DNA from 3 places in the Halomonas sp. HG01 genome. Region 1 is predicted to be linked to each of the others. Evidence: predicted binding sites of a transcription regulator. Region 1 holds the regulator's gene; each other region holds the start of a gene.
What was found. The regulator sigma-54, encoded in region 1, starts transcription at its own class of promoters, with help from an activator protein. The targets are predictions, from matches to a motif close to TGGCACNNNNNTTGCTNT.

Region 1 (9,763 bases):
GACGCCCCTCGATATCGCCCATCAGCTCGTCGATGCTGTCGCGGATCAACTGTTCCGGGGTGTTGGCCTGGGCGACCGCCGGCAGCGCCATCAGGCACATCACCAGGATCGTCATGGCGCCGACCAGGCGCCGGGAAAGGCTCGTTGCGTTCATCGGGTTCACTCCTTGGCCATGTTGGACACGAACTGCTGGATGAGCTCTTCCAGCACCAGGGCGGACTGGGTATCGCGCAGGCGATCGCCGTCCGCCAGCGTCTCGGGGGCGCCGCCCACCGACAGTCCCACGTACTGCTCGCCGAGCAGTCCCGAGGTAAGAATCGCGGCGGTGGTATCCTCGGGCAGCGCCCCTTCCAGCTCGTCGTCGAGCGTCAGCACCACCCGCGCGTCGTACCACTCCGTGTCGAGGTCGATGCTCTCGACCCGCCCCACCGTGACACCGGCCATGGTGACCCGGGCACGCGGCTTGAGACCGCCGACGTTGGCGAAGTTGGCCTCCAGGCGGAAGTCGTCGCCCGGGGGCGCGAGGCTCAGGCCGCTGACCCTCAGGGCGAGGAACAGGAGCCCCAGGATGCCGGCCAGCATGAACAGGCCGACTCCGAGTTCCATCGTCTTGCTGCGCTTCATTCCATGTCTCCACAAATCCGCGGCGGCCGACAGCCGCCATCATGCTTCCGCCTCAGGCGAGCCCGCCGAACATCAGGGCGGTCAGGACGAAATCCAGCCCCAGCACGGCCAGCGAGGCATAGACCACGGTGCGCGTGGTGGCGCGGGCGATGCCCTCCGACGTCGGCACCAGGGCGTAGCCCTGATAGACCGCAATCCAGGTCACCACCAGGGCGAACACCAGGCTCTTGATCAGGCCGTTGAGGATGTCATCGACGAATTCGACGCTGGCCTGCATGTTGCCCCAATAGGAGCCCTCGAAGACGCCCAGCCACTTCACGCCGACCAGCTCGCCGCCCCAGATGCCGATCACGCCGAAGCCGATGGTCAACAGCGGCAGGGCGACGAAACCGGCCCACAGGCGCGGGGCAACGACCCGGCGCAGCGGGTCGACGCCGATCATCTCCATGCTGGTGAGCTGCTCGGTGGCCTTCATCAGGCCGATCTCGGCGGTCAGCGCCGAGCCGGCACGGCCGGCGAACAGCAGCGCCGCCACCACCGGCGCCAGCTCGCGCAGCAGCGACAGCGCCACCATCTGGCCGAGCGCATCCTCGGCGCCGAAGTCGACCAGGATGGTGTAGCCCTGCAGGCCCAGCACCATGCCGATGAACAACCCCGACACCATCACGATGGCCAGCGACAGCACGCCCACGAAGTACATCTGGCGCAGCCACAGACGGATCCCTTCGCCGGAGGGCACGCCCACTGCCGACTGGACGAGCAGCAGCGTCGCCTGGCCGAGTCCCTCGGCGACGCCGAAGCCCAGGCGTCCCAGACGTTGAATCATCGCCATCATCTCGCGCCTCCCGTGCCCAGCAGGTCCTCATGGAAATCCCTGGCGGGATAGTGGAACGGCACCGGGCCGTCCGGCTCGCCGTGAACGAACTGGCTGACCCTGGGGTCGCGATCCACGTCGAGGCTCTGTGGCGTGCCCTGGGCCATCACCTGGCCGTCGGCGATCACGTAGACGTAGTCGGCGATGGACAGGGTCTCCTTGATATCGTGGGACACCACCACCGCGGTCAGCCCCAGGGCATCGTTGAGCCGGCGAATCAGCTGCACCAGCACGCCCATGGAGATGGGGTCCTGGCCGACGAAGGGCTCGTCGTAGAGGATCAGGTCCGGGTCCAGGGCGATCGCCCGGGCCAGCGCCACGCGCCGCGCCATGCCGCCGGAAAGCTCCGACGGCATCAGCGTTCGGGCGCCGCGCAGGCCCACCGCCTGAAGTTTCATCAGCACCAGGTCGCGGACCATCGATTCGGGAAGGTCGGTGTGCACGCGCAGCGGAAAGGCCACGTTCTCGAACACGTCGAGATCGGAGAACAGCGCCCCGCTCTGGAACAGCATGCCCATGCGCCGACGCATCCGGAACAGCGCCTTGCGCGACAGGGCGTGCACGTCCTCGCCGCCGATCATCACCCGACCGGCGTCAGGGGCGAGCTGGCCGCCGATCAGCTTGAGCAGGGTGGTCTTGCCGGTGCCGCTGGGTCCCATGATCGCGGTGATCTTGCCGCGTGGCACCGCCATGTCGAGGCCGCGGAAGATCTCCGTCTCTCCGCGAGAGAAGCGCAGGCCCTCCACCTCGATGAGGGGAGAATCGGTCATCCAATGAATTCCCTGATAGATTATCGAACATCGTATCCTAACCATCGACCGGGGCGCCAGCGCCGTCATGTGCCGGCTTGCGCAGCACGGCCTCAGCGGGTTCAATGAGCGCCCTCTTGCGTGGCCCGCCGGCGCCGAATCGGCCGTCCGCCCTTGAGCCCAACCCCGCGACAGGCAACAATCCTCCCATGACAGACGACACCTCCTCCCTCACCGGCCTGCTGGCCAGCGCCGAACGCACCCTGCGGCTGGAGCAGCAGGCCATCGGCGCCCTCGTCGCGCGCCTGGACGGCGACTTCGAGCGCGCCTGCGAGCTGATCCTGGCCTGTCGCGGCCGCGTGGTGGTCACCGGCATGGGCAAGTCCGGCCACATCGGCAGCAAGATCGCCGCCACCCTGGCCAGTACCGGTACCCCGTCCTTCTTCGTGCATCCGGGCGAAGCCAGCCACGGCGACCTGGGCATGATCACGCCGGGCGACGTGGTGCTGGCGCTGTCGAATTCCGGCGAGACCGCCGAGGTCACCGCCCTGCTGCCGCTGCTCAAGCGCCTCGGCACCCCGCTGATCAGCATGACCGGGCGCCCCGGCTCGACCCTGGCTCGCCACGCCGAGGCCCACCTGGACGCCGGCGTCGAGCGCGAGGCCTGCCCGCTGGATCTGGCGCCCACCTCCTCGACCACCGCCGCCCTGGCACTGGGCGATGCCCTGGCCGTGGCGCTGCTCGAGAGCCGCGGCTTCACCGCCGAGGATTTCGCCCTCTCGCATCCCGGCGGCAGCCTCGGCAAGCGGCTGCTGCTCAAGGTCTCGGACCTGATGCATCAGGGCGCCCGCCTGCCGCAGGTCGCGCTGGGCAGCCCGCTGCGCGATGCGCTGCTGGAGATCACCCGTCAGGGCCTGGGCTTCACCTGCGTCATCGACCCCGAGGGCAGGCTGGCCGGGGTCTACACCGACGGCGACCTGCGCCGCACCCTGGATCAGTTCAGCGACCTGTCGTCGCTGACCGTGGATCAGGTGATGACGACCCCCGGCAAACGGACCTCGCCCGACACCCTGGCCGCCGAGGCCGTGCGGCTGATGGAGGACAACCGCATCACCGCCCTGGCCGTGGTCGACGATGACGGCCGCCCGGTGGGCGCGCTACACATGCATGACCTGCTGGCCAGCGGCGTCATCTGACCCAAGGAGATTCCATGCCCTTCGACGCCCCCCTGCTGAACCCGGACCTGGTCCAGCGCCTGCGACAGGTGCGCCTGCTGGCCCTGGACGTGGACGGCGTGTTGACCGACGGCCGCCTCTACTTCGATGCCGACGGCGACAGCCTCAAGGCCTTTCATACCCTCGACGGTCACGGCATCAAGCTGGTGCAGCGCGCCGGCATCCAGGTGGCGCTGATCACCGGCCGCGACTCGCCGATGGTCACTCGCCGCGCCAGCGCGCTCGGCATCCGGCATCTGCATCAGGGCATCGAGAAGAAGCTGCCGACGCTGCGCCAGCTGTGCCAAGACCTCGAACTCGACCTCTCCCAGGTCGCCTACTGCGGTGACGACCTGCCCGACCTGGCCCCGATCCATCGGGCCGGCGTCGGCATCAGCGTCCCCGGCGCGCCGAGCTACATCCGTCGGCACGCCGACTGGGTCACCGAACGCGAGGGCGGTCATGGCGCGGTTCGCGAGATCTGCGACACCCTGCTCCAGGCCCAGGACAGCCTGGACGCCGTGCTCGACACCTATCTGAACGGCCAGGACTGACGCCATGCGCCTCCCTCGTCCCGGCTTTCGCACCTGGCTGTTCCTGCTGCTGCTCGCCCTGGGCGGCGGCCTGGCGCTGCTCGACCAGCGCCCCGAGGCACCGCCGGGCCCCGCGCCCCAGGGCGAGACGGGAGAGCCCGACTACTACCTGGAGAACGCGCACCTGACGCGATTCGACGCCCAGGGCGCGCCTCACCAGCGCCTCACCACGCCGCGCCTGGAGCACACGCCCATCGACGACGTCACCCGGCTGACCACGCCCCACGCCCAGCTTCGCGACAGCGAAGGCCGGCAATGGCTGGCCGACGCCGAGCGCGGACGCCTGGAAGACGGCCAGCGCCTGCTCACCCTCGAGGGGCAGGCGGTGCTGACCGCCCCCGAGGAACGCTGGCGGCTCGAGACCGAACGCCTGTACTACGACAGCATCGCCGGTCACGCCTGGAGCGACACGCCGGCACGACTGAGCCAGCCGCCGCAGTGGATGCGCGGCGAGCGCTTCGACGCCTGGCTCGATGACAACCGCGCCCGACTGACCGACAATGTGCGCGGCCACCACCCGCCGGACCCCCAGGAGGACCCCGAGTCATGACGCGATCCCTCGCTTCACTGCTCAGCGCAGCGCTGCTCGCCACCGCGCTGGCCGCCCCCGCCGCCCTGGCGCTGGAAGGCGACGCCAGCGCGCCCATCCAGGTCGAGGCCGACCGCCTGGACCTCGACGACCGCGCCGGCACCGCCGTCTATCAGGGCGACGTGCAGATCCAGCAGGGCAGCATGCAGCTGACCGGCGACCGCGTGGAGATCCAGCGCAACGAGGCCGGCCAGCTGACCACCGCCACCGCCACCGGCCAGCGCGCCTACCTGGAGCAGAAGCCCGCCCCCGATCAACCCCTGGTCCGCGCCTGGGGCCGCACCGTGGTCTACCACGTGGCCGAGCGGCGCATCGAGCTCGTCGACCAGGCCGAGCTGCACCAGGGCGGCGACACCTTCGACGGCGGCTACCTCGAATACTTCCTCGACCGCCGGGTGGTGCAGGCCCGCTCCGACGCCGAGGGCATCGGCGAGCGCCAGCGCGTGCGCATGACCCTGGAGCCGGAACAGCAGGACGGCCCATGAAGACCCTGAGTGCCCAGAACCTCGCCAAGAGCTACAAGCGCCGTCGCGTCGTTCACGACATCAGCCTGGAGATCCAGCAGGGCCGCATCGTCGGCCTGCTGGGCCCCAACGGCGCCGGCAAGACCACCTCCTTCTACATGATCGTCGGCCTGGTCCGGGCCGACGCCGGCCGCGTCGTCATCGACGACCGCGACCTCTCCGGCGCCGCCATGCACCAACGCGCCCAGGCCGGCATCGGCTACCTGCCCCAGGAAGCCTCGATCTTCCGCAAGCTGTCGGTGGCCGACAACATCATGGCCATTCTCGAGACCCGCCGTGACCTCGACCGTGCCGGCCGCAAGGCGCGCCTGGAGGCACTGCTGGAGGAGTTCCACATCACCCACATCCGCGACAACCTGGGCATGAGCCTGTCCGGCGGCGAGCGCCGGCGGGTCGAGATCGCCCGGGCGCTGGCCACCGAACCCGATTTCATCCTGCTCGACGAGCCCTTCGCCGGCGTCGACCCGATCTCGGTAGGCGACATCAAGGGCATCATCCGCCAGCTCAAGGCCCGCGAGATCGGCGTGCTGATCACCGACCACAACGTGCGCGAGACGCTGGACATCTGCGACGGCGCCTACATCGTCGGCGACGGCCAGATCATCGCCGAAGGCGACGCCGAGGCCATCCTCGCCAACCAGCGGGTACGCGACGTCTACCTGGGCCAGGACTTCCGACTCTGAGCCTATTGGCTTCGCAAGTCACTGATATATTGTCGCCATGCACAGACAGGCATGGCAATTGCCATTGGCATGCTAATTGCTGAGCAAAGGCTTGCACGGCGGGCACACCCACACTAGGGTGGAAGGCCTCTTTGCCGCAGGACCGGAACGCTTGCCATGGCCATGAAGGCATCCCTCCAACTGCGTGTCGGCACCCAGCTGACCATGACGCCCCAGCTGCAGCAGGCCATCGGCCTGCTGCAGCTCTCGACCCTTGATCTGCGCCAGGAGATCCAACAGGCCCTGGAAGCCAATCCCATGCTGGAGCTGGAGGACGACTTCGGCGAGCAGGCCGCCGGGGAGACGCCGGACGACGACTGGTCCGACGAGATTCCGGAAGAACTCAGCGTCGACAGCGACTGGTCGGACACCTTCCAGGACGCCGGCGGCAGCGGCGAGGCTCCCGACTTCGAGCGCCAGGCCGCCGGCCAGAGCCTGCAGAGCCACCTCGTCTGGCAGCTGGCCATGAGCGAGCTCGACGAACGCGAGACCCGCATCGCCGAGAGCCTGATCGATGCCGTGACGCCGGACGGCTATCTGGATCAACCGCTCGACGAGCTGCGCGACGGCCTGCGCGCCCAGGGCCTCGACGGGCTCGCTACCCGCGAGGTCGAAGCGGTGCTGCTGCGCCTGCAGCAGTTCGAGCCCACCGGCGTGTTCGCCCGCGATCTGCGCGAGTGCCTGCTGCTGCAGCTGGCCACCCTGACCGACGACACCCCGCTGCTGCCCCAGGCGCGCCGCCTGGTACGCCAGTTCCTCGAGGCCCTGGCCGGCAACGACCGGCGGCTGCTCAAGCGGCGTCTGGGGCTCGACGACGAGACCCTCGACGAGGTCATCGGCCTGATCCGCGGCCTCGACCCGCGCCCGGGCAGCGAATTCGCCAGCGGCGACAGCGACTACGTGATTCCCGACCTGATCGCCCGCTACACGCCCCAGGGCTGGCGCGTCGAGCTCAACCCCGAGGCGATGCCGCGGCTGCGCATCCAGCCCGACTACGCGGCGCTGATCAAGCGCGCCGACAAGAGCGACGACAACCAGTTCCTCAAGGACCACCTGCAGGAGGCGCGCTGGCTGATCAAGAGCCTGGCCAGCCGCAACGACACCCTGCTGCGCGTCGGCCACGAGGTGATGACCCGCCAGATCGAGTTCCTCGAGCACGGCGAAGAGGCCATGAAGCCGCTGATCCTGGCCGACATCGCCCAGACGGTGGAGATGCACGAGTCGACCATCTCTCGGGTCACGACCCAGAAGTTCATCCACACCCCCCGCGGCGTCTTCGAGCTCAAGTACTTCTTCTCGAGCCAGGTCGGCGACGGCGAGGATGCCCACTCCAGCACCGCGATCCGCGCCCGCATCCGCAAGCTGATCGAGGGCGAACCGCCGCGCAAGCCGCTGTCCGACAGCAAGCTGGTCACCCTACTCGCCGAGGAGGGCATCGAGGTGGCCCGACGCACCGTCGCCAAGTATCGCGAAGCGATGCACATCCCCTCCTCCAGCCAGCGCAAGCGCCTCGGCTGAGGCCCTCCCGACGGGGGGGTTCCAGAGTATGAAAACGCGTCTGGCACGGGGGGTTTGCAAGGCACCAAAAAGGGTTACAATCGAGTCACCACCCAAGGAGCAAGGAGCGTGTCATGCAAGTCAACCTCACCGGCCATCACGTGGAATTGACCGAGCCCCTGCGTGACTACGTGCAGGAGAAACTCTCCCGCCTGGAACGCCATTACGACAACATCACCACCGTTCAGGTGACGCTCTCCGTCGAGAAGGAACGCCAACAGGCCGCCTGCACGCTGCACGCCGCCGGTGCCGATCTGCACGCCGAAGCGATGGACGCCGACATGTACGCCGCCATCGACGCCCTTGCCGACAAGCTGGACCGCCAGCTCGTCAAGCACAAGGAAAAGACTCAGGCCCGCGCCCAGGGCGCCGCAAGCGTCCGCTGAGTCATGTCACTCGAAGCCATCCTGCCCCCCGAGCGCACCCTCTTCGGTGTGCCCGGGGGGAGCAAGAAACGGGTGCTGGAGTTCTTCAGCACCTTCATCGCCCAGAACATTCCCAGCCTCGACAGCCAGGAGGTCTTCAGCCGGCTGATCGGGCGGGAGCGCCTGGGCAGCACCGGCATCGGGCACGGGGTCGCCATCCCCCATTCCCGCAACCCTCACTGCAAGGCCCCTATCGCCGGCTTTCTCAAGCTCGACGAACCGGTCGACTTCGACGCCATCGACGGTGAACCCGTCGACCTGGTGTTCGTGCCGCTGGTCCCCGAGGAAGCCGACGACGCGCATCTCGCCCTGCTCGGCCAGGTCGCCGGCGTGATGAACGACGCCGCGACCCGCAGCGCCCTGCGTCGGGCCGGCAGCCAGCGCGAGCTGCACGACAGCCTCCTCGACGCCATCCGACGACAGGCACCGGCCGCCAGCGGACGCAGCTGAGGGCCGCCCCCGACCAGGAGACCCGATCCGTCATGCAGCTCGTCATCATCAGCGGACGCTCCGGCTCCGGCAAGTCGATCGCCCTGCAGGCCCTCGAGGACCTCGGCTACTACGCCATCGACAACCTCCCGGCGATGCTCCTCGGACCGCTGGTCGACGAGCTGCGCAGCGGCCAGTCCCTGCGCAGCGCCGTCGCGGTCAGCATCGACGCCCGCAACCTGCCCCATGCCCTGGAACGCTTCCCGACGCTGCTCGAGGACGTGCGTGCCCGCGACATCCAGTGCCAGGTGATCTACCTGACCACCGATGCACGCATCCTGCTGGAGCGCTACTCCGCGACCCGGCGCCGACACCCCCTGACCCGCGATACCGAAATGACCCTGGCCGAGGCGATCGATCGCGAGGAAGACGCCCTGTCGGAGATCCGCGACCTCGCCGATCTGCTGATCGATACCTCGCGGCTCTCGGTGCATGACCTGCGTGGCCGCATCACCGACCAGGTCGCCGGGCATCGCCGCGAAGGGCTGACGCTGACCCTCGAGTCGTTCGGCTTCAAGCGCGGCGTGCCCCTGGACGCCGATATCGTGTTCGACGCCCGCTGCCTGCCCAACCCCTACTGGGACCCGCGGCTGCGTGATGCCACCGGCCGCGACGACAGCGTGATCGCCTTCCTCGAGGGCTACCCGGTGGTCGACGAGATGGCCGACGACATCCTGGCCTGGATCGAACGCTGGCTGCCCCGCTACCGCGCCAGCCAGCGCAGCTACCTGACCGTGGCGATCGGCTGCACCGGCGGCCAGCACCGCTCCACCTACCTGGCCGAGCGACTGTCCCGGCGTCTTGCCGAGACCCACGCCGGCGTGCGCCTGCGCCATCGCGAGCTCGGCCTGCAACTCACGCTTCCCGACCCGAACGACGCCAAGGACCGCTAGTCACGTGCCCAGCCGCAAGCTCACCCTGACCAACAAGCGCGGCCTGCACGCCCGGGCCGCCACCCGCCTGGTGCAGTGCTGCCAACCCTACGCCTCCCGCGTCACCGTCTGCCATGGCGACCAGCAGGCCGATGCCACCAACATCATGGCGCTGCTGATGCTGGCCGCGCCCTGCGGCACCGAACTGACCCTCGAGGCCGACGGCGACGACGGCGAGGCGGTGCTGGATGCGCTGGAAGCCCTCTTCGCGGCCCGCTTCGACGAAGAAGCCTGACCAGAGGCCGTCTCGACGGCGCCATCACTCCCCCTCTACCGAGCAGGACCATGCAGCTGATCCAGACCGGCAAGTACTCCAGAGTCCACTTCGATCCCGAGCGCGACCACTTCATCAAGACCTTCCAGCCAAAGACCGTCGACCGGCTGCGCTACCTGGCGCGCATCCGGCCCTACCCCGGGCGCAACTTCGCCCTCATTGCTTCGCGGCTCGAAACCCTCGGCATCGCCACGCCG
Region 2 (9,763 bases), 250 kb from region 1:
TGACGCATGGCGGCCCAGATCGAGGCCTCGGGCCCCAGCACCGGACGCGGCGTGGCCGGGCAGTCGGCGATGGGGGCGTCGCCCCGGTCCTGCTCGCGCATCACCTCCAGGTCGGCCAGCGTCAGGCTGCCGCGGTAGCGGCCGTCGGCGTCGACCCGATAGGCCTCGCCGTGGCCCGCCTGACCCAGGGCGTGAATGGCCGCCGTGACCGTGGTCTCGGGACGCAGCGTCACGCCCTCCTGGCTGAGCAGGTCGCCCAGTCGGGCGTCCTCCAGCACCGCCCGGCCGCGGCCGGAGGACAGGTCCAGCCCCCGGGCCGTCAGCTGGATGTCGAACAGCGAGCGGCCGAACAGCTGGGCGGCGATGGGGCTGGCCAGGGTCACGCTGGCCAGCGCCGCGGTGGTCAGCGCGTAGCTGCCGGTGAGCTCGAAGACGATCAGCAGGCTGGTCAGCGGCGCGCCAATCACCGGGGCGGTGACCGCCACCATGCCGCAGATGGCATAGAAGACGAAGGTGTCCTGGGCGGCTCCGGCCAGGCCTATCAGGGTGCCGCACAGCGCCCCGAACAGGGTGCCGATTACCAGCGCCGGGCTGAACACGCCGCCGCCGAAGCCCATCCCCAGGCACAGCGCCGTGGCGGCCAGCTTGAGCCCCATCACCACCGCGAGCTCCACGCTCCCGAAGGCGCCGGCGATGGTGGCGAAGCGCAGCGTCTCCTGGCCCATGCCGAGGATATCGGGCACCCACAGCGCGGTCACGCCGAGCCCGGCGCCGGCCAGCGCCGGGCGCAGCGGGGCGGCCAGCGGCAGGCGCCGGGCCAGCCGGCCGATGCCGAGGATGGCGTGCATGTAGCCGCCGGCCACCAGTGCCCCCAGCCCGCCGATGACGAGAAACACGCCGAACTCCCAGGGGCGGGGAATGGCGAGCTCGACCACGTGGAAGAGGGCGCCACGGTCGAGCACCTCGGCGGCGATCACGTGGCCGACCAGGGCGGCGGCCGCCACCGGGGCGAAGGCGCGCAGGGCGTAGTGGCGCAGTACCACCTCGTGGGCGAAGACGATGCCGGCGAGCGGGGCGTTGAAGGCGGTGGCGATGGCCGCGGCCACGCCGCAGGCGATGGTGATGTTGTCCTCGGAGCGGCCCAGCCGCAGCAGGCGGGCGCCCGCCGAGCCGAGGCTGGCGCCCATGTGGACCAGCGGCCCGTACTGGCCCACCGACGCGCCGGCGCCCAGCGACACCAACCCCGACAGCGCGGACAGTGCCCCGGCGCGTGGCGGCAGGCGGCCGCGGCGGGTCTGCACGGCGGCGATGGCGTCGGCGGGCGTATGGGGGCGGCCCTCGGGAATGGCGCGATGCAGCTGGCCGACGATCAGCCCGCCCAGCGTCGGCACCAGCACCGTGGCCACGGCCAGCCACTCGGGGTGGGCGAACATCATGCGCCCGCGTGGCGACACCAGCAGCAGGTCATTGAGCCATACCACGGCGCCGACGAAGCCCACGGCGAGCAGCGCCGCCAGGCCGCCGGTCACGCCGCCCAGCGCCACCAGCCCCAGAAAGCGCAGCACGCCCCGCGCGCCGCGGCCCTCGACTTTCCCTGTATCCGCTCGGGTCATGTTGAAGGTGTAGGCGCTGGGGCGTGGATGGTCCACTCGCCGCGCGTTTGGGCATGGCATTGGGGGAGGGGCCGGCCGACGGGGCACTACACTGAAGAAGCCAGGCGAGACGTCATCGGAGGGCCATGCAATGAGCGAACATCACACGGGCGGCTGCTTCTGCGGCGTCGTCCAGGTCGAGGTCGAGGGCAAGCCGGAGGCCATGGGCTATTGCCACTGCGAGTCCTGCCGGCACTGGTCGGCGGGCCCGGTCAACGCCTTCACGCTATGGAAGCCGGAGGCGGTGCGCATCACCCGGGGGGAAGACGCCCTGGAGAGCTTCGAGAAGACCCGCGCCAGCCGACGCCGCTGGTGCCGCCACTGCGGCGGGCACGTGCTGACCGAGCATCCCGGCATGGGGCTGGTCGACGTCTATGCGGCGCTGCTGCCCGATCTGGACTTCACGCCTCAGCTGCACGTGCACTACCAGGAATCGGTGCTGCGCATCCCCGACGGGCTGCCCAAGATGAAGGACGTGCCGGCCGAGCTCGGCGGTTCCGGCGAGACGCTCGAGGAATAGGACGGGCCGAACGGCTTGAAAAGAACGCGGGGCCCGATGGGCCCCGCGTCGTGATCGGACAGGCGTCGGGCCCGGCTCAGTCCATCGAGGTGGCGCCGATGCGGTGAATGCTGAGGTCGGCACCGTCGAATTCCTCTTCCTCGCTCAGGCGCAGGCCGGCCACCTTGGCGATCGCGCCATAGACCACCAGGGCGCCGATCACGGCGACGGCCACGCCGGCCAGTGAGCCGATCAGCTGAGCCATCAGGCTGACGCCGCCCAGGCCGCCCAGCCACGATTGTCCGAAGATACCGGCGGCGATGCCGCCCCACACGCCGCACACCCCGTGCAGCGGCCACACGCCCAGCACGTCGTCGAGCCGCTCGACGCGGTTCTGCGCCCACTCGAAGAGCACCACGAACAGCGCGCCGGAGACGCCGCCGGTGATCAGTGCACCGATCGGGTGCATCAGGTCGGAACCGGCGCATACCGCTACCAGGCCGGCCAGCGGACCGTTGTGAATGAAGCCCGGGTCCTTCCTGCCCAGCACCATGGCCACCAGGATGCCGCCGACCATGGCCATCAGACTGTTGACCGCCACCAGGCCGCTGATGCCGTCCAGTGTCTGGGCCGACATCACGTTGAAGCCGAACCAGCCGATGGTCAGGATCCAGGCGCCCAGCGACAGGAAGGGAATATTGGAGGGGGCGAAGGCCACCACCTTGCCGCCGCGGTAGCGGCCGCGACGGGCGCCCAGCAGCAGCAGCGCCACCAGCGCCACCCAGCCGCCGAAGGCATGCACCACGACGGAGCCCGCGAAGTCATGGAAGCCGGCGCCGAAGGTCGCGGCCAGCCAGGCCTGCAGCCCGACGTTGCCGTTCCAGACGATGCCCTCGAAGAAGGGGTAGACCACGCCGACGATCACCGCGGCGGCGAACAGCATCGGGTAGAAGCGGGCGCGTTCGGCGATGCCGCCGGAGACGATGGCCGGAATCGCCGCGGCGAAGGTCATCAGGAAGAAGAACTTGACCAGATCGTAGCCGTTGCCGGCGGTCAGTGCCTCGGCACCCTGGAAGAAGTGGGCGCCATAGGCGATCTGGTAGCCCACGAAGAAGTAGACCAGGGCCGACACGCCGAAGTCGGTCATGATCTTGACCAAGGCGTTGACCTGGTTCTTGTGACGCACCGTGCCGACCTCGAGAAAGGCGAAGCCGGCGTGCATGGCCAGCACCATGATGGCGCCTATCAGCAGGAATAACGTGTTGGCGCTCTGGGTCAGCGACTCGACAGCACTGGTGATATCCACGGGATGATCTCTCTTGATGCATGAAGGGAACGGAATGCGCTGGAGAGATGCAAGACATGTTCCAGAAAGGCGCGTTTTTCGTGCTCACAGGAAATTCAAGGCACCGGTGGGCGGCATCCTGTGGTCTATCACGATGCCGATGCACCCAATGAGTGCTCGTTGCCGCGGCTGCTCACCCGGATGGTGCGTTCCGGCCAACGATCGCGTTCGGCCAGGTTTGGTGCGAAAAGTCGGCGAGCGATGGCCAGGGCTAGGCCCGCTCCCGGCGGGCCAACGCACTTCCCACCTCCCCGTGGGTTGCAAGGCGAAAATCGGTGAAAAGACGGAGTTTACGCGGTGTAAATGAGGGCTTTGAGCCGATTTTTAACGCCGTATGGGCGAGCGCAGACCGTTTTCGTGAAGCACCTAGAGCGTCTGCCAGGGCGAGGTGGGTGGCTCGCTCAACAGCTCGTCGACGATGGTCAGCGCGTGTTTGAGCGTCTCGCGGGTCTCGGCCGGCCCCAGGCACAGGCGGATGGCCTGAGGTGCCGGCTCGCTGCCCATGCAGAACGGCTCGGGGGTGGACACCTTGACCCCGCGGCGGGCGAGCAACGCCTGCACCTCGCTGCTGCGGCGGCCCGCCGGCAGCGGCAGCCAGATCAGCGACGAGCCCTCGCGGCTCTGCGGCCCGTAGTCGGCCAGGCGTTCAAGGGCCAGCGTGCGGCGCGCGGCAAGTTCCTCGACCTGCCAGCGCAGCAGCTCGCGACTGTCAGGATCCTCCATCCAGCGGCAGGCCGCCTCCACCATCAGCGGCGGTACCATCCAGCTCTGGGAGCGCAGCGCCGAGCACAGCCGCTCCTGCAGCCGTTCGGGCACCGTGAGGCTGCCGATGCGCAGGCCGCCGGCCATCACCTTGGAGGTGCTGAAGACGTGCAGCGTGCGCTCCGGCGCCAGGGCGATCAGCGGCGTGCCGCGCTGCTCTTCGGGGAGGTACTGCACGGCGTCCTCGATGATCCAGATGTCGTGCTCCCGGGCCAGGGCGACCAGGCGTTCGCGTCGGGCCTCGCCGAGCCGCGCGCCGGTCGGATTGTTGAGATCCGGCGTGGAGTAGATCAGGCGCGGCGGCTGGCGGGCGCACAGCCGGGCCAGGGCGTCCATGTCCATGCCGTCGGCGTCCATCGGCACCGCCATCGGGCGCAGGTGAGCCTGCTGGGCGGCACACACGAAGCCCGGGTAGGTGAGGGCGTCGGCGGCCACCAGGTCGCCGGGCTGGGCGAGGTGATGCACCAGCAGGTGGATGCCGTGCTGGCCGCCCTGGGTGATCAGCAGGCGCTCCGGGTCGTCGGGCAGACCGAGACGACCCTGCCAGGCGGCGATGCGCGCCCGCTGGGCCTGGCTGCCGGCCTCGGGCTGATATTCGGTGGCGGCCTGCAGGGCCTCGGGGGACGCGGTAATGCCCTCGAGGGCGCGTTGCAGGCCGCGGGCGCGCAGCGGGTGTGGAGGCGGCAGACTCATGCTGATGTCGATCACGCCGTCGCCCGCCGGCTGGCCGGCGCGGAAGAAGGGCAGGTGATCCTCCTCGGCGGCGCGGCGCACGTAGGTGCCGCTGCCGACCCGGGATTCCACCCAGCCCTGGCGTTGGGCCTCGGCATAGGCGCGGGTGATGGTGCCGACGGTCACGCCGAGGCGATCGGCCAGCTGACGCTGTGGCGGAAGCTTCTCGCCCGGGGCGAGCTCGCCGTTGCCGATCGCCGCGGCCATGGCCTCGGCGATGCGGCGATAGCGCGGGCCGCCGTCGGGCAGCGCGGGTGTCCAGATTGTCATGGTGACAATAAAACCTTTGACGGCGTAATTGTGCCCATTATGCTCAGAAAAGCCGGCAGAAAGGAACCAATTAACTCAAAAATGTAGGGGTACAATTTCGATGGACACTCTGGCCGCCCTGGGGCCCGCCGCCCTGTTCATGATTTCCATGACGATCACGCCGGGGCCCAACAACATGATGCTGACCGCCTCCGGGGCCAACTACGGCTACCGGCGCACCCTGCCGCACCTGCTGGGCATCATGGGCGGCTGCTTCGTACTGTTCACGGCGGTGGCGCTGGGCCTGGGACTGGTCTTCGAGCGCTTCCCGATGGTGCAGACGGCGCTACGCGTGGTTGGCAGCCTCTACCTGCTGTACCTGGCCTGGGGCATTGCCACCGCGCCGCCGCCCAGCTTCGGCGACACCGAGGGCCGCCCGCTGAGCTTCTGGCAGGCGGCCGCCTTCCAGTTCGCCAATCCCAAGGCCTGGGTAATGGGCCTGACGCTGATGGCGAGCTTCCTGCCCGAGGGCGGCAATACCGTGATCAACGCACTGCTGCTGGCCGGGGTCTCCGAACTGATCGCCTTCCCCTGCATCTCGCTGTGGGCCGGCTTCGGCATGGCCATCGGCCGCTGGCTCAAGGGACCGCGCGCCTGGCGAGCGTTCAACGGCACCATGGGCGCGCTGACCGCCGGCTGCGTGGTGTTCATTCTTGGCTGAGGGCGGGGCTGCCCGCGCCTCTCGGCATGATGGCGGCTATGCTGGTGGCTGACGTCGAGCGCGTCACTACTCCGCGGCGCCCGGAGCCGACCAGCCATGCCGGACCATGTCTCCATCGCCTCACTCTATCGCCAGCACGCCCCGAGCGTGCTGGCGACGCTGATTCGTCACCTCGGCGATTTCGATGCCGCCGAGGAGGCGCTGCACGACGCCTTCACCGCGGCGGTGTCCCGCTGGCCGGAGGAGGGCATGCCCGACGCGCCGGTGGCCTGGCTGATTCGGGTCGGTCAACGGCGCGGCATCGACCAGATCCGGCGCCGGCAGACGGCTCGCCAGCATGCTCACTTGCTGGTGCTCGACCAAGGTGAGGCCGAGGGGAACCGCGATATCCAGGACGATCTGCTGCGGCTGTTGTTCATCTGCTGCCACCCCGTCCTGTCCATGCCGGATCGCCTGGCGCTGACCCTGCGCGAGATGGCCGGGCTGACCACCGAGCAGGTCGCCAGCGCGCTGCTGCAGCGGCCGGCCGCGCTGGCCCAGCGCATCGTCCGCGCCAAGCGCCGGCTGCGCACCGCCGGCATTCCCTTTGACGTGCCCGAGGCCGCCGATCTGCCGGTGCGGCTTCCCGGCGTGCTGGGTGTGATCTACCTGATCTTCAACGAGGGCTATTCGTCCAGCCGCGGTGAGCGAGTCGTCGACGTGCGGCTGGCCGATGAGGCGATCCGGCTCGGCGAGTCCCTGGCCGGCTTGCTGCCCCGAGGCGAGGTGTTCGCGCTGCTGGCGCTGATGCACCTCCATCATGCCCGACGCGAGGCGCGCCAGGATGACCACGGTGAGCTGGTGCCGCTGGAGGCGCAGGATCGCCGCCGCTGGGATGTTGGGGAGATCGAGATCGGGCATGCCTGGCTGGAGCGCGCCCTGGCGCTGTCGCCTGTCGGTGCCTATACCCTGCAGGCCTCCATCGCCGCCGTGCATGCCGAAGCGCCTCGCGTCGAGACCACCGACTGGGGGCGAATCGTGCGTCTCTACGAGGCCCTGCTGCGGATTCAGCCTTCGCCGGTGATCGAGCTGAATCGGGCGGTGGCCGTGGCCATGCGCGATTCCCCCGACGTCGGACTGGTCCTGCTCGATCGCCTGTCCCAGCGTCATCGTCTCGATCACTACCATCTTTTCCACGCTGCCCGCGCGGACTTGCATCGGCGCGCCGGCCATCTCGAGGCGGCCCGGCAGGCCTATCGGCAAGCCCTGGCGCTTGCCGTGCAGGAGCCCGAGCGGCGCTTGCTGGCGCGTCGACTGGAGGCGCTCGTCGGCGCCGGCGGGTGACGCGACGGAAAAAAATTTCGCCGGTCTGTCGATTCTCGGCGGCGCCGCACGACTCATGACTACCATCCCCCAGAAGAGTGATGTCATGCGATACATGCTGATGCGCAAGGCCGATGCCGCCACCGAGGAAGGCGTGCTGCCCAGCCAGGAACTGCTGCAGGCCATGGGAGACTACAACGAGCGCATGATCCGGGCCGGCGTCTTCGTCACCGGAGACGGCCTGCGACCCAGTCGGGAGGGCTGTCGCATCGCGTTTCGCGACGGCGAGCCGCGAGTCACCGAAGGCCCCTTTTCTGCCACCGACGACCTGCTGGCAGGCTATACCGTGCTTGAGGTGGACTCCCTGGAAGAGGCCGTCGAGTGGGCCAGGGACTGGCCGCGGGAGGACAGCGACGTCACGCTGGAACTGCGCCGCTACTTCACCTTCGAGGACTTCGCGCCGGGAGCAGGGCTGCAGCGGCATGCTGCCCAGGCGCGCATGCCTCGGGGGCTCCAGGTCCACCTGAGCTTTCCGGGCAGCTGCCGCGAGGCCATGGCCTTCTACGCCGAGGTCACCGGCGGTCATCTGGAAGCGGCCCTGACCTACGGCGAGACGCCAGCGGCCAAGGACGTGCCGCCCGAGTGGCACGACCGTATCGCCCATGCCTCGCTCAATGTCCGCGGTCATCGCCTGATGGGGGCTGATATGCAGGGCGATGGCGACCGGCCGCCCCAGGGCGCCCAGCTGTTTATCGACTACGACGACGTTGACCAGGCGGCTCAGGTGTTCCAGCGCCTGGCAGAGGGCGGTCAGGTGCTGATGCCGTTCGAGGCCACCTTCTGGGCCAGGGGCTTCGGCATGGTCAGCGACCGTTTCGGCGTGCAGTGGATGGTCGCCACCCCGAGCGATCAATGCCCCTGACGGGAGGAGAGGATCATGAAATACGTGGCGCTGGTGTACTACCAGGAGCGGTTGATCGAGGCCATGTCCGAGCGCGAGTGGCACGACCTCAACCAGGAATGCATCGAGGGTGTCGAGCGACTGAGCGAGCAGGGCCACTTCGTGGCCGGCCAGGCGCTGCAGCCGACAGGCAGCGCCACCAGCGTGAGAGTGCGCGACGGCGAGGTCCTGGTCTCCGACGGCCCCTTCGCCGAGACCAAGGAGCAGCTGGCCGGCTTCTATCTGCTCGAGGCCCGTGACCTCAACGAAGCGCTGTGCCTGGCCGGGCGCATTCCTCCGGCGCGCCTGGGCACCATCGAGGTGCGCCCGGTGCGCGACTTGCCCCCGAAAGACGAGACAGGAGAGACACCATGAGCTACGTGGATGGCATCGTGGCCGCCGTGCCCACCGCCAACCGGCAGGCTTTCATCGAGCATGCGCGCAAGGCGGCGGCGGTGTTCAAGGAGCATGGGGCACTCAAGGTGGTGGAGTGCTGGGGCGATGACGTACCGGAAGGCGAGGTGACGTCCTTCCCCATGGCGGTAAAGTGCCAGCCCGACGAGAGCGTGGTCTTTTCCTGGCTGGTCTGGCCGTCGCGGGAGGTGCGCGACCAGGCCATGGCGCGGATCATGGAGGACCCGCGCCTGTCGCCTGAGGTCAATCCCATGCCCTTCGACGGCAAGCGGCTGATTCATGGCGGGTTCGCGATGGTGATCGAGGAGTAGCCCCATGAGCCGTATCACTCCTTGCCTGTGGTTCGACGGACAGGCGATCGAGGCGGCGCGCTTCTACGTCTCGGTGTTTCCGGATTCCCGCATCGAGCGGGTGCTCGAGGCGCCGGCCGATACGCCGAGCGTGCCGGCGGGCGCGGCGCTGCTGGTGGCATTCACCCTCGACGGCTCGCGCTACCTGGGGCTGAACGGCGGGCCCGACGTACCGTTCAACGAGGCGGTGTCGCTGCATGTCGACTGCGCCGACCAGGCCGAGGTGGACTACTACTGGGAGGCCCTGAGCGAGGGTGGCCTGGCGATCCAGTGCGGCTGGCTTCAGGATCGCTGGGGGCTTCGCTGGCAGGTGGTGCCCCGCAGAATGCACGAGCTGCTGCACGATCCCGACCCCGAACGGGCCCGGCGGGCCATGGAGGCGATGATGCAGATGGAAAAGCTCGTCATCGCCGACCTGGAACGGGCCGCAGACGGCGGCTGAGAGGTGGCGTCAGGTCCAGGCCGGATCGGCGGTGAAGGACACCGTGAACCAGCGATGCTCGGCGGGAATGCACAGGCCCGCGGCGATGGCCGCGCGGATCTCGTCGAGCTCGGCCACGCCGCGTCCGGCGGCAAAGTCGGTCCGGGTGACGATATGGATCTCGATGAAGTGACCGCGGCCGGCCTTGGCCACGTGGCTGCTGTACTCCAGCAGGCCGTCCTGTTCCATCACCGGCGCCATGGCGGCGTGCACCTCGCGGTCGACCGCGCTCGGCGCGATCAGGAACACCTCCTTCATGGCGCGGCGCACGATGCCGAGCGGCACCGGCAGGAAGGCGAGGGTCAGGATCGCCAGC
Region 3 (9,763 bases), 1.5 Mb from region 1:
GATGGCCGGGGTCGCGCCGCTGCCGGTGCCACCGCCCATGCCGGCCATCAGGAACACCAGATCGGCGCCGGCCAGCCGCGCGCGCAGGCCCTCGTGGCTCTCCTCGGCGGCTCGCCGGCCGGCCTCGGGATCGGCTCCGGCACCGAGGCCGCGGGTGGTGGCGCTGCCGATGGGCATCGCCACGCCCTGTGGCAGCCGCTCGAGGGCCTGGCGGTCGGTGTTCACGGCGATGGCGTCGATGCCCTCGAGGGCGGTGGTGTCGATCAGGTGGCGAACGGCATTGCCGCCGCCGCCGCCGATGCCGACCACCTTGAGGGAAGCGGGATATTCCTGGGGAAGCTGTGGGTCGCTCATGCGTCCTGTCGCGGGATCGGTGAGGAAATGGGCGTCTCCCCATCATCGGCCAAAGTGCCGCCTTCTTGAAAGGTCTGGGGCGCCCCCCGCAGGGTGCGGGAAAATCGGCGGCTCGCGCCGACGGCTAAAGTCGACGCGAGCCGTGGCCGATAGCAGGGTAGCTCCCGGTTCCTGGCACCCGTGGACCGGCACAAGACCAACTCCCCCTTACCCATGAGAGTGACCATGCTGACTTCATTGCGCGCGCGTATCCTGCTCGCCGCCCTGGCGGTGATCGTCGCGGCCCTGATCCTCAACGGAGCGATCAGCTACTTCACCGTCCGCTCCCACAACAATGACCAGATCGCCCAGAACCTGCAGGCGGTGGCCGAGGGCAATGCCCAGGCCATCGAGGAGTGGGTCGATGCCCGCAGCGGCATGCTCGAGGCGCTGGAGGCCGCCGCCGTGGCCGACGACCCGCTGCCGGCCCTGGAGCAGCTGCGCGTGTCCGGCGATTTCATGAACACCTACCTCGGCGACACCGAGGGCGGCGTGGTGTTCTCGGCCAGCGAGACGCCGGAGGGCTATGACCCGCGCCAGCGCCCCTGGTACAAGCAGGCCGTGGAGGCCGGTCACGTCGTGGTCACCGCGCCCTACGAAGACGCCACCTCCGACAAGCTGGTGGTGACCTTCGCCGCGCCCTTCCATCGCGGCGGCGAGCTGGTGGCGGTGGCCGGCGGCGACGTGGCGATCGATGCCATCGCCGACATCGTCGGCCGGATCGCGCCCACGCCTTCGAGCCTGGCCTTCCTGGCCAGCGCCGACGGCACCCTGGTGGCGCATCCCGACCCGGCGTTGAGCCTCGCGCCGGTCGAGCGTCTCTCTCCCGAGCTCGACGCCGCCCGCCTCGCCGCGCTGGCCGAGCGCGACATCCCCGAGCACGTCGATCTCGACGGCGCCGACAAGCGGCTGCTCGCCAGCCCCATCGGCGGCACCGACTGGCAGCTGGTGGTGGCCCTCGACGACCACGAGGCCACCGCCGGGCTGCGTGGCGTCATGAGCGCCTCGACCATCACTCTGGTGCTGGTGGCGCTGGGCGCCGCCGCGATCCTCGGCGCGCTGCTCAAGGTCGCCTTCCGCCGCCTGCTGGCGACCCGCGATGCCATGGAGCACGTGGCCAGCGGTCACGCCGACCTGACCCGCCGCCTGCCCGAGGAGGGCAACGACGAGGTCACCCAGCTTGCCAACGCCTTCAACCGCTTCGTGGCGCGCATGGAGTCGGTGATGCTGACCATCCGCGACAGCAGCGAGTCGGTCAAGGTGGCGGCCACCGAGATCGCCCAGGGCGGCCAGGACCTGTCGCGGCGCACCGAGAACGCGGCCTCCAGCCTGCAGCAGACCTCGGCCTCGATGGAGGAGATCACCGGCACCGTGGAGCACACCGCGGATGCCTCCAAGCAGGCCAGCGGCCTGGCGAGCTCGGCCAGCGAGGTGGCGCGCCGCGGCGGCGAGGCCATGGGCCAGGTGCACGAGACCATGCAGGGCATCACCGAGTCGTCGCGCCAGATCGCCGAGATCGTGAAGATGATGGACAGCATCGCCTTCCAGACCAACCTGCTGGCGCTCAACGCCTCGGTGGAGGCGGCCCGGGCCGGCGAGCAGGGCCGCGGCTTCGCGGTGGTGGCCGGCGAGGTGCGCCAGCTGGCCAGCCGCAGCGCCGAGTCCGCCAAGCAGATCCGCGAGCTGATCGACACCTCGGCGACCCGCACCCAGGAGGGCGAGCGCCAGGTGCAGGCCGCCGGCGAGACCATGGAGGAGCTGGTCGAGAGCGTGACCCGCGTGGCCGACGTGCTGGGTGAGATCACCAGCGCCACCGGCGAGCAGAGCGACGGCATCGGCCAGGTCAACGTGGCGGTCTCGGAGCTGGACAACATGACCCAGCAGAACGCCGCCCTGGTGGAGGAATCGACCACCGCCGCCGAGCATCTCAAGGCGCAGGCCGACCGCCTCGCCGAGGCCGTGGGCGGTTTCACCCTGAGCCAGCACGGCGCCACCGCGGCGCTGCCGGACGCCCGCGCCCGCCGCGGCGAGCCGGCCTAGGGGCTCGCCCGCTGCCTCACCCTCAGGAGGGGTGGGGCAGGTCGATCTGGTCGCTGCAGCGGATGCCTTCAGTCATCTGCCGGCACAGCTTGAGGAACTCGCGCATGCCCGGCGCCAGGTACTTGTGGCGATGCCAGATGAAGGCGAACTGACGGCTCAGGTCCAGGTCGGGGGTGGGGATCGGCACCAGGCTGCCGCGGCGAAAGGCGTCGCGCAGCGCCAGGCGCGAGACGCAGCCGATCCCCAGCCCCGACTCCACGGCGCGCTTGATGCCCTCGGTGTGCTCCAGCTCGAGCAGGGTGTTGAAGCGCCCGCGCCGGTGCCGGGCGGCCTGTTCCAGGGTCAGCCGGGTGCCGGAGCCCTCCTCGCGCATGATCCAGTCCTCACGCAGCAGCCGGTCGAGCTCCACCGGCCCCTGGCCGGCCAGCGGATGGCCCGGGGCGCAGAACACCGCCAGCTCGTCCTCCACCCAGGGCTGGGTGATTACCTCCTCGTCCTCGCACTGGCCCTCGATCAGTCCCAGGTCCAGCTCGTGGTGGCGCACGCCGTCGATGATGGTGCGGGTGTTGCGCACCTGCAGGCGGATGCGGCTGCCCGGGTGCTGCTGCATGAAGTCGCTGATCAGCAGCGTGGCCAGGTAGTTGCCGATGGTCAGGGTGGCGCCCACGTCGAGAGTGCCGATGCCCTGCTGGCCGCGCAGCAGTTCCTCGACCTCCTCGGCGCGGTCGAGCAGCGCCACGGCCTTGGGCAGCAGCTGGAAGCCCAGGGCATTGAGCTTGAGGCGCTTGCCGATGCGGTCGAGCAGGCGGCAGTCGAACTGGCGTTCCAGCTCGGCCAAGGCGGTGCTGGCCGCCGACTGGGACAGCGCCAGGGCGCGGGCGGCGTGGGAGACGCTCTCGTGCTGGGCCACGGCCACGAACACCTCGAGCTGGCGCAGGGTATAGCGCATGGGAGGGGGCTCCGAGCTAGTATATCTGGAGTATAGATAAGCTTTATCCATACAACCCATTTAACAGATATCCTGCCGTCTCTTAGAATTCTCTGCAAAGATCAATCGGCGCAATTATGAGCTTTCGGTATATGCGCCCTCGCGATACATAGGAGCCGGCATGAGCAAGTTCGCCCTGGAAGAAGTCCTCAGCGTTCATCACTGGAACGACACCCTGTTCAGCTTCAAGACCACCCGCGAGCGCAGCCTGCGCTTCAAGAACGGTCAGTTCGTGATGATCGGCCTGGAAGTCGACGGCAAGCCGCTGATGCGCGCCTACTCCGTGGCCAGCCCCAACTACGAGGATCACCTGGAGTTCTTCTCCATCAAGGTGCCGGACGGCCCGCTGACCTCGCGCCTGCAGCATCTCAAGGTCGGCGACCAGATCATGGTCAGCCGCAAGCCCACCGGCACCCTGGTCACCGATGACCTGCTGCCGGGTCGCAACCTCTACCTGCTGTCCACCGGCACCGGCCTGGCACCGTTCATGAGCCTGATCCAGGATCCGGAAGCCTACGAGCGCTTCGAGAAGATCGTGCTGATCCACGGCGTGCGTACCGTCAGCGAGCTGGCCTATGCCGACTTCATCACCAAGGAGCTGCCGGCCCACGAGTACCTGGGCGAGGAAATCAGCGAGAAGCTGGTCTACTACCCGACCGTGACCCGCGAGGAGTTCCACACCATGGGCCGCCTGACGGACCACATCCGCAGCGGCAAGCTGGCCGAGGACACCGGCCTGCCGCCGCTGGACCCGAAGCAGGACCGCGCCATGATCTGCGGCAGCCCGGCGATGCTCGACGAGACCAGCGCGCTGCTGGACGAGCTGGGCTTCAACATCTCGCCGCGCCTCGGCGAGCCGGGCGACTACGTCATCGAGCGCGCCTTCGTCGAGAAGTAAGCTACAAGCGCCGAGCTACAAGCGCCGAGCTACAAGCGCCGAGCTACAAGCGCCGAGCTACAAGCGCCGAGCTACAAGAAACCCCCGAAGGCTGATGCCTTCGGGGGTTTCTTTGTGTCGGGCGTTTACGCTGCTGTTTTGCAGCTTGCAGCTTGCAGCTTGCAGCTTGCAGCTTGCAGCTTGCAGCTTGCAGCTTGCAGCTTGCAGCTTGCAGCTTGCAGCTTGCAGCTTGCAGCTTGCAGCTTGCAGCTTGCAGCTTAGACGGCGTCCTTATCCGTCTCGCCGGTGCGAATCCGGATGACCTGCTCCAGGGCGGTGACGAAGATCTTGCCGTCGCCGATCTTGCCGGTGTTGGCGACCTGGGTGATGGCGTCGATCACCTGCTCGGCCATGGTCTCGTCCACGGCGACCTCGAGCTTCACCTTGGGCAGGAAGTCGACCACGTACTCGGCGCCGCGATAGAGCTCGGTGTGGCCCTTCTGGCGGCCGAAGCCCTTGACCTCGGTGACGGTGATGCCCTGGACGCCGATGTCCGAGAGCGCCTCGCGGACGTCGTCGAGCTTGAATGGCTTGATGATGGCGGTCACCAGCTTCATGGGTCTCTCCTCGCGTTGTTCGTGTCCGATGGCGCCACTCGCCATCCCTGACGGAGTCATTGTGCCAGAGCATACACCCACGGAGAGAAGAACGAAAAAATGGCCCCGCGAGGGGGCCATGTCGTGTTGCCGGCAGGGCGGGGCGATCAGGAGCGGGCGGCTGCCTGGGCCTGGCTCGCGCCCTCGCTGCGGGTACGGCCGGAGGCGCCACCACCACCGTGCACCTTGGAGACGGTGAACTCGGGGTAGGCCTCGAGGCCACACTCGGCCAGGTCCACGCCCTCGTATTCCTCTTCCTCGCTGACACGCACGCCCATGATCGCCTTGATGATCAGCCACACCACCAGGCTGGCGATGAAGACCCAGGCGAAGATGCCGATGATGCCGATGATCTGCGGGCCGAAGGAGGCACCGTCGTTGGACAGCGGCACCGCGAGCACGCCCCAGATGCCGACCACGCCGTGGGCGGAGATGGCACCGACCGGGTCATCGAGCTTCAGCTTGTCGAGGCCGACGATGGAGACCACCACCAGCAGGCCGCCGAAGGCGCCGATCAGGGTGGCGCCCAGGGCGCTGGGCGACAGCGGGTCGGCGGTGATGGACACCAGGCCGGCGATGGCGCCGTTCAGGGCCATGGTCAGGTCGGCCTTGCGGAACCAGGCCTTGGCCAGGATCAGTGCGGCGATCACGCCACCGGCGGCCGCGGCGTTGGTGTTCACCAGCACCTGGGCCATGTTGTTGGCGGAGCTCACGTCGGAGACCTTCAGCTCGGAGCCGCCGTTGAAGCCGAACCAGCCCATCCACAGGATGAAGGTACCCAGGGTGGCCAGCGGCATGTTGGCGCCGGGGATGGCGAAGATGCTGCCGTCCTTGCCGTACTTGCCCTTGCGCGGACCGAGCACCAGCACGCCGGCCAGGGCCGCGGCCGCGCCGGCCATGTGCACGATGCCGGAACCGGCATAGTCGGAGAAGCCGACCTCGGCCAGCCAGCCGCCGCCCCAGGTCCAGTAGCCGGAGACCGGATAGATGACGCCGGTCATCACCACGGCGAAGGCCAGGAAGGCCCACAGCTTCATGCGCTCGGCCACGGCACCGGAGACGATGGACATGGCGGTGGCCACGAACACCACCTGGAAGAAGAAATCGGCGCGCATGGAGTAGTAGGGCGCGTCGTCGCTGCCCGCGGTCACCGCGGCCACGGTATTGTCGTCGCCCAGCAGGAAGCCCAGGTTGGGCAGGATGCCGCCGGCGTCGCCGGAGTACATCAGGTAGTAGCCCAGCAGCAGGTACATGGTGCAGGCGATGGCGAACAGGGCGATGTTCTTGGTCAGGATCTCGGCGGTGTTCTTGGACCGCACCAGGCCGGCCTCGAGCATCGAGAAGCCCGCGGCCATCCACATCACCAGGACGCCGCAGATCAGGAAGTAGAAGGTATCGAGCGCGTAGCTCAGCTCGGTCAACTCGTTCATGGCTGTCACTCCAGAAGGAAAGGGAGAGAGACGGTCGGCTTAGACGGCGTCGGCGCCGCGCTCGCCGGTACGGATGCGGATGACGTCCTCGAGGGGGGTCACGAAGACCTTGCCGTCGCCGATCTTGCCGCTGTTGGCGGCGCTGCAGATGGCGTCCAGCACGGTATCGAGGCGACCGTCGTCCACGGCGATCTCGACCTTGACCTTGGGCAGAAAGTCGACGACGTACTCGGCGCCGCGATACAGCTCGGTGTGGCCCTTCTGGCGACCGAAGCCCTTGACTTCGGTGACGGTGATGCCCTGGACCCCGTTGTCGGCGAGCGCTTCGCGCACGTCGTCGAGCTTGAACGGCTTGATGATGGCGGTAATCAGCTTCATCCCGGATCTCCCCATTGGATGAGCGCGGGCTGCTCCGCGCGGTGTGTGTGCAGGTTTCCCTGCATCTGCTTAAACCGTGCCATCGAACTGGATTTGCCATATTTTTCAGGGCGTTGATTGCCAATAGCGCCCCGGCAGAGAGAGGCTGGTGCAGGCGTGAATGGACGCCGTGCACTGAATTGATGCTGGTGAGCGAGCGCTTCGCACCATCCGAGGGCGAGGCCCGCGCCACCCGGGAATGCGCCCGCCGGGCGGCTTGCGTATCCTTGGAGTCAGCCCTATTCCCCTAAGGCCCATTCCACTCAGGAGAGACATCATGGTCAGCCAAGACCGCATCGGCCGCCTGGCCCAGCAGATCGGCGAGCGCCTGCAGGGCGCCTCCCAGGCGCCGGAAGACGTGCAGAAAGGCATTCAGCAGGTGGTGCGCGGCGCCTTCGACCGGCTCGAGCTGGTGTCGCGGGAGGACTTCGACATCCTGATGGACGTGCTGCAGCGCACCCGCGGCCGGGTCGAGGCGCTGGAGAAGCAGGTCGCCGCGCTGGAAGAGGCCCTGGACGCCAACCGCGCGGGCGGCGAGGTGCCGGCCGTGGCGGACGAGGCCTCGGTCGATGCGGCCGCCGAGGCGCAGTCGTCCACCCCTGAGGAAGATGCCGGCGCCGGCGAGACCGGGCGCTGATTCCGAACCGTCACCGAGCGGGGCTCGTCGCGCTGAACTAGCCTTAGGACTTACCTGAGGAAAGGAACCGCGCGAGGGACCGCCGATGACCCTGTCGATCGTTCGCACCCGGGCCGGCCTCGGCCTCGAGGCTCCCGAGGTGCTGGTGGAAGTGCATCTGGCCAACGGCCTGCCCGGCATCACCCTGGTCGGGCTGCCGGAGACCGCCGTTCGGGAGAGCCGCGAGCGGGTCCGCAGCGCGCTGGTCAACGCCGGCTTCGACTTCCCGATGCGTCGCATCACCCTCAACCTGGCGCCCGCCGACCTGCCCAAGGAAGGCGGGCGCTTCGATCTGCCCATCGCCCTGGGGTTGCTGGTGGCCTCGGGCCAGATCGCCGCCGAGGCGCTGGCCGAGATTGAATGCGCGGGCGAGCTCGCCCTGGACGGCGCGCTGCGTCCGGTGCCCGGGATGCTGCCGCTGGCGCTGGCCACCCGCGGGGCCGGGCGGCGTCTGATCGTGCCCCGGGCCAACGCCGACGAGGCGGCGCTCGCGGGCGATCTCGAGGTGCTGCCCGCCGATCACCTGCTCGAGGTGGTCGCACACCTGCTGGGCCAGACGCCGATCGAGCCCCATCGGGCGTCGCGCCCCGCCGAGGCGCTGACGACGGGTGCCGATCTCGCCGAGGTACGTGGCCAGCACCAGGCGCGGCGCGCCCTGGAGGTCGCCGCCAGCGGTGGCCACAATCTCCTGCTGGCCGGTCCTCCAGGCACCGGCAAGACCATGCTGGCCAGCCGCCTGCCCGGGATCCTGCCGCCGCTGACCGAGAACGAGGCCCTGGAGGTGGCGGCGGTGCGTTCGGTGTGTGGCCTGCCGCTCGACGAGGACTGGGGGCGGCGCCCCTTCCGCTCGCCCCACCACACCGCCAGCGCGGTGGCGCTGGTCGGCGGTGGCTCGCGGCCCAGGCCTGGCGAGATCTCGCTGGCCCATCGGGGCGTGCTGTTCCTCGACGAGTTGCCCGAGTTTCCCCGCCAGGTGCTCGAGGTGATGCGCGAGCCCATGGAATCCGGGCGCATCCACATCGCCCGCGCCAGCCACGAGCGGCGCTATCCGGCGAGCTTCCAGCTGGTGGCGGCGATGAATCCCTGCCCCTGCGGCCATCTCGGTGACCCTCGCCGGGCCTGCCACTGCACCGCCGCCCAGATCCAGCGCTATCAGGCGCGGCTTTCCGGACCGCTGCTCGACCGTATCGACCTGCAGGTGGAGGTGCCGGCGCTGGCGCCGGAGCAGCTGACCGCCCGGGAGAGCGGAGAGCCCTCGGCGGCGGTACGCGAGCGGGTACTGGCGGCCCGGGAGCGGCAGTGGGCGCGCGGGGCGCTCAATGCCCGGCTGGGCAGTCGCGAGCTGGAGGCCGCCTGCGCACTGAGCGGGACGGATCGGGCCTGGCTGGCCGGGGTGCTGGAGCGGCTCAATCTCTCGGCGCGGGCCTATCATCGGGTGCTGCGGGTGGCGCTGACCCTGGCCGACCTGGCCGGCGAGCCGCACCCCGGGCGCGAGCAACTGGTCGAGGCGATCGGCTATCGTCAGCTCGATCGGCTGCTGCAGGGGCGTTGACGAAGCACGGCCCCCGGCGTCAGAGCGCGGTGGCGTCCAGGGCGCCATCCAGCCGCGTCTGCCACAACGGGGTGGCGTCGCCCGGGCGGCGCAGGGTCAGCTCCAGGCGATACGGCAGCAGGGTCCGGTCGGACAGTGCCAGCCGGGGGCCGGCGCTGACCAGCCGGCTGTCCAGCCGCCACTGGTTGGCCGCGGCGCCCGAGGCCAGCGCGGGCTGCCAGTCGAGCACCTGGGGCCCCTGGCCGAGGCCCAGCAGGGAGCGGGTCAGGCTTTCCAGCAGGCGGTCCTCGCCGACGCCGAGCGCGTCATCGACCTCGGGGGCGGCCAGCAGCAGCACCTCGTCGGAGGACGGTCGTGGCAGCGGTGGCGCCTCGGCCACCCGCTGCGCGGCGCGTTCGCCGAGGCCGAACAGGGCCTGGCGAACCGTCTGGGGAGCGTCCGGCGTGCCGACGGCGCAGCCGGCGAGCGGCAGCACCGTCAGCAGGAGGAGAGGCAGCAGCGGCAAGCGGCGACGGCTCATCGGCGGGAGACCCTGCGGGTGGTGGAAGAGGGAATGTCGGCCTCCTCGAGGCCGGCGAGGAACCGCGTGAGCTCCTCGAACAGCACCCGGCGGATCGGTTCGGCCTCGTTGACCAGGTGATGGCGGGCCTCGGGGTGGCGATGGATCTCGGCCCGCGGGAACTTGCGCGTCAGCACCTCCAGGTTCCATTCCCAGTCCACCGTCAGATCCTGCT

Region 2: the regulator sigma-54 is predicted to act here: its motif matches at 3,504-3,521, upstream of UN84_RS06640 (ammonium transporter).
Region 3: the regulator sigma-54 is predicted to act here: its motif matches at 6,827-6,844, upstream of UN84_RS15965 (P-II family nitrogen regulator).

Annotation. Positions count from the first base shown of each region.
Region 1 covers NZ_CP022134.1:1,152,536-1,162,298, reverse strand. Annotated here, with positions in the region: gene UN84_RS05410 (MlaC/ttg2D family ABC transporter substrate-binding protein) at 1-154, opposite strand, end outside; gene mlaD (outer membrane lipid asymmetry maintenance protein MlaD) at 160-624, opposite strand; gene mlaE (lipid asymmetry maintenance ABC transporter permease subunit MlaE) at 677-1,459, opposite strand; gene UN84_RS05395 (ATP-binding cassette domain-containing protein) at 1,456-2,268, opposite strand; gene UN84_RS05390 (KpsF/GutQ family sugar-phosphate isomerase) at 2,457-3,443, shown strand; gene UN84_RS05385 (KdsC family phosphatase) at 3,458-4,015, shown strand; gene lptC (LPS export ABC transporter periplasmic protein LptC) at 4,020-4,604, shown strand; gene lptA (lipopolysaccharide transport periplasmic protein LptA) at 4,601-5,128, shown strand; gene lptB (LPS export ABC transporter ATP-binding protein) at 5,125-5,850, shown strand; gene UN84_RS05365 (RNA polymerase factor sigma-54) at 6,007-7,407, shown strand; gene hpf (ribosome hibernation-promoting factor, HPF/YfiA family) at 7,521-7,832, shown strand; gene UN84_RS05355 (PTS sugar transporter subunit IIA) at 7,836-8,321, shown strand; gene rapZ (RNase adapter RapZ) at 8,354-9,253, shown strand; gene UN84_RS05345 (HPr family phosphocarrier protein) at 9,258-9,527, shown strand; gene UN84_RS05340 (hypothetical protein) at 9,578-9,763, shown strand, end outside.
Region 2 covers NZ_CP022134.1:1,399,361-1,409,123, forward strand. Annotated here, with positions in the region: gene UN84_RS06630 (chloride channel protein) at 1-1,649, opposite strand, end outside; gene UN84_RS06635 (GFA family protein) at 1,744-2,172, shown strand; gene UN84_RS06640 (ammonium transporter) at 2,249-3,457, opposite strand; gene UN84_RS06645 (aminotransferase-like domain-containing protein) at 3,863-5,260, opposite strand; gene UN84_RS06650 (LysE family translocator) at 5,361-5,960, shown strand; gene UN84_RS06655 (RNA polymerase sigma factor) at 6,057-7,283, shown strand; gene UN84_RS06660 (YciI family protein) at 7,369-8,184, shown strand; gene UN84_RS06665 (YciI family protein) at 8,200-8,577, shown strand; gene UN84_RS06670 (DUF1428 domain-containing protein) at 8,574-8,927, shown strand; gene UN84_RS06675 (VOC family protein) at 8,932-9,408, shown strand; gene UN84_RS06680 (cation diffusion facilitator family transporter) at 9,418-9,763, opposite strand, start outside.
Region 3 covers NZ_CP022134.1:3,364,497-3,374,259, reverse strand. Annotated here, with positions in the region: gene ftsZ (cell division protein FtsZ) at 1-354, opposite strand, end outside; gene UN84_RS15990 (methyl-accepting chemotaxis protein) at 580-2,433, shown strand; gene UN84_RS15985 (LysR family transcriptional regulator) at 2,456-3,382, opposite strand; gene UN84_RS15980 (ferredoxin--NADP reductase) at 3,543-4,319, shown strand; gene glnK (P-II family nitrogen regulator) at 4,577-4,915, opposite strand; gene UN84_RS15970 (ammonium transporter) at 5,062-6,384, opposite strand; gene UN84_RS15965 (P-II family nitrogen regulator) at 6,424-6,762, opposite strand; gene UN84_RS15960 (accessory factor UbiK family protein) at 7,079-7,438, shown strand; gene UN84_RS15955 (YifB family Mg chelatase-like AAA ATPase) at 7,524-9,029, shown strand; gene UN84_RS15950 (hypothetical protein) at 9,049-9,549, opposite strand; gene UN84_RS15945 (alpha/beta hydrolase) at 9,546-9,763, opposite strand, start outside.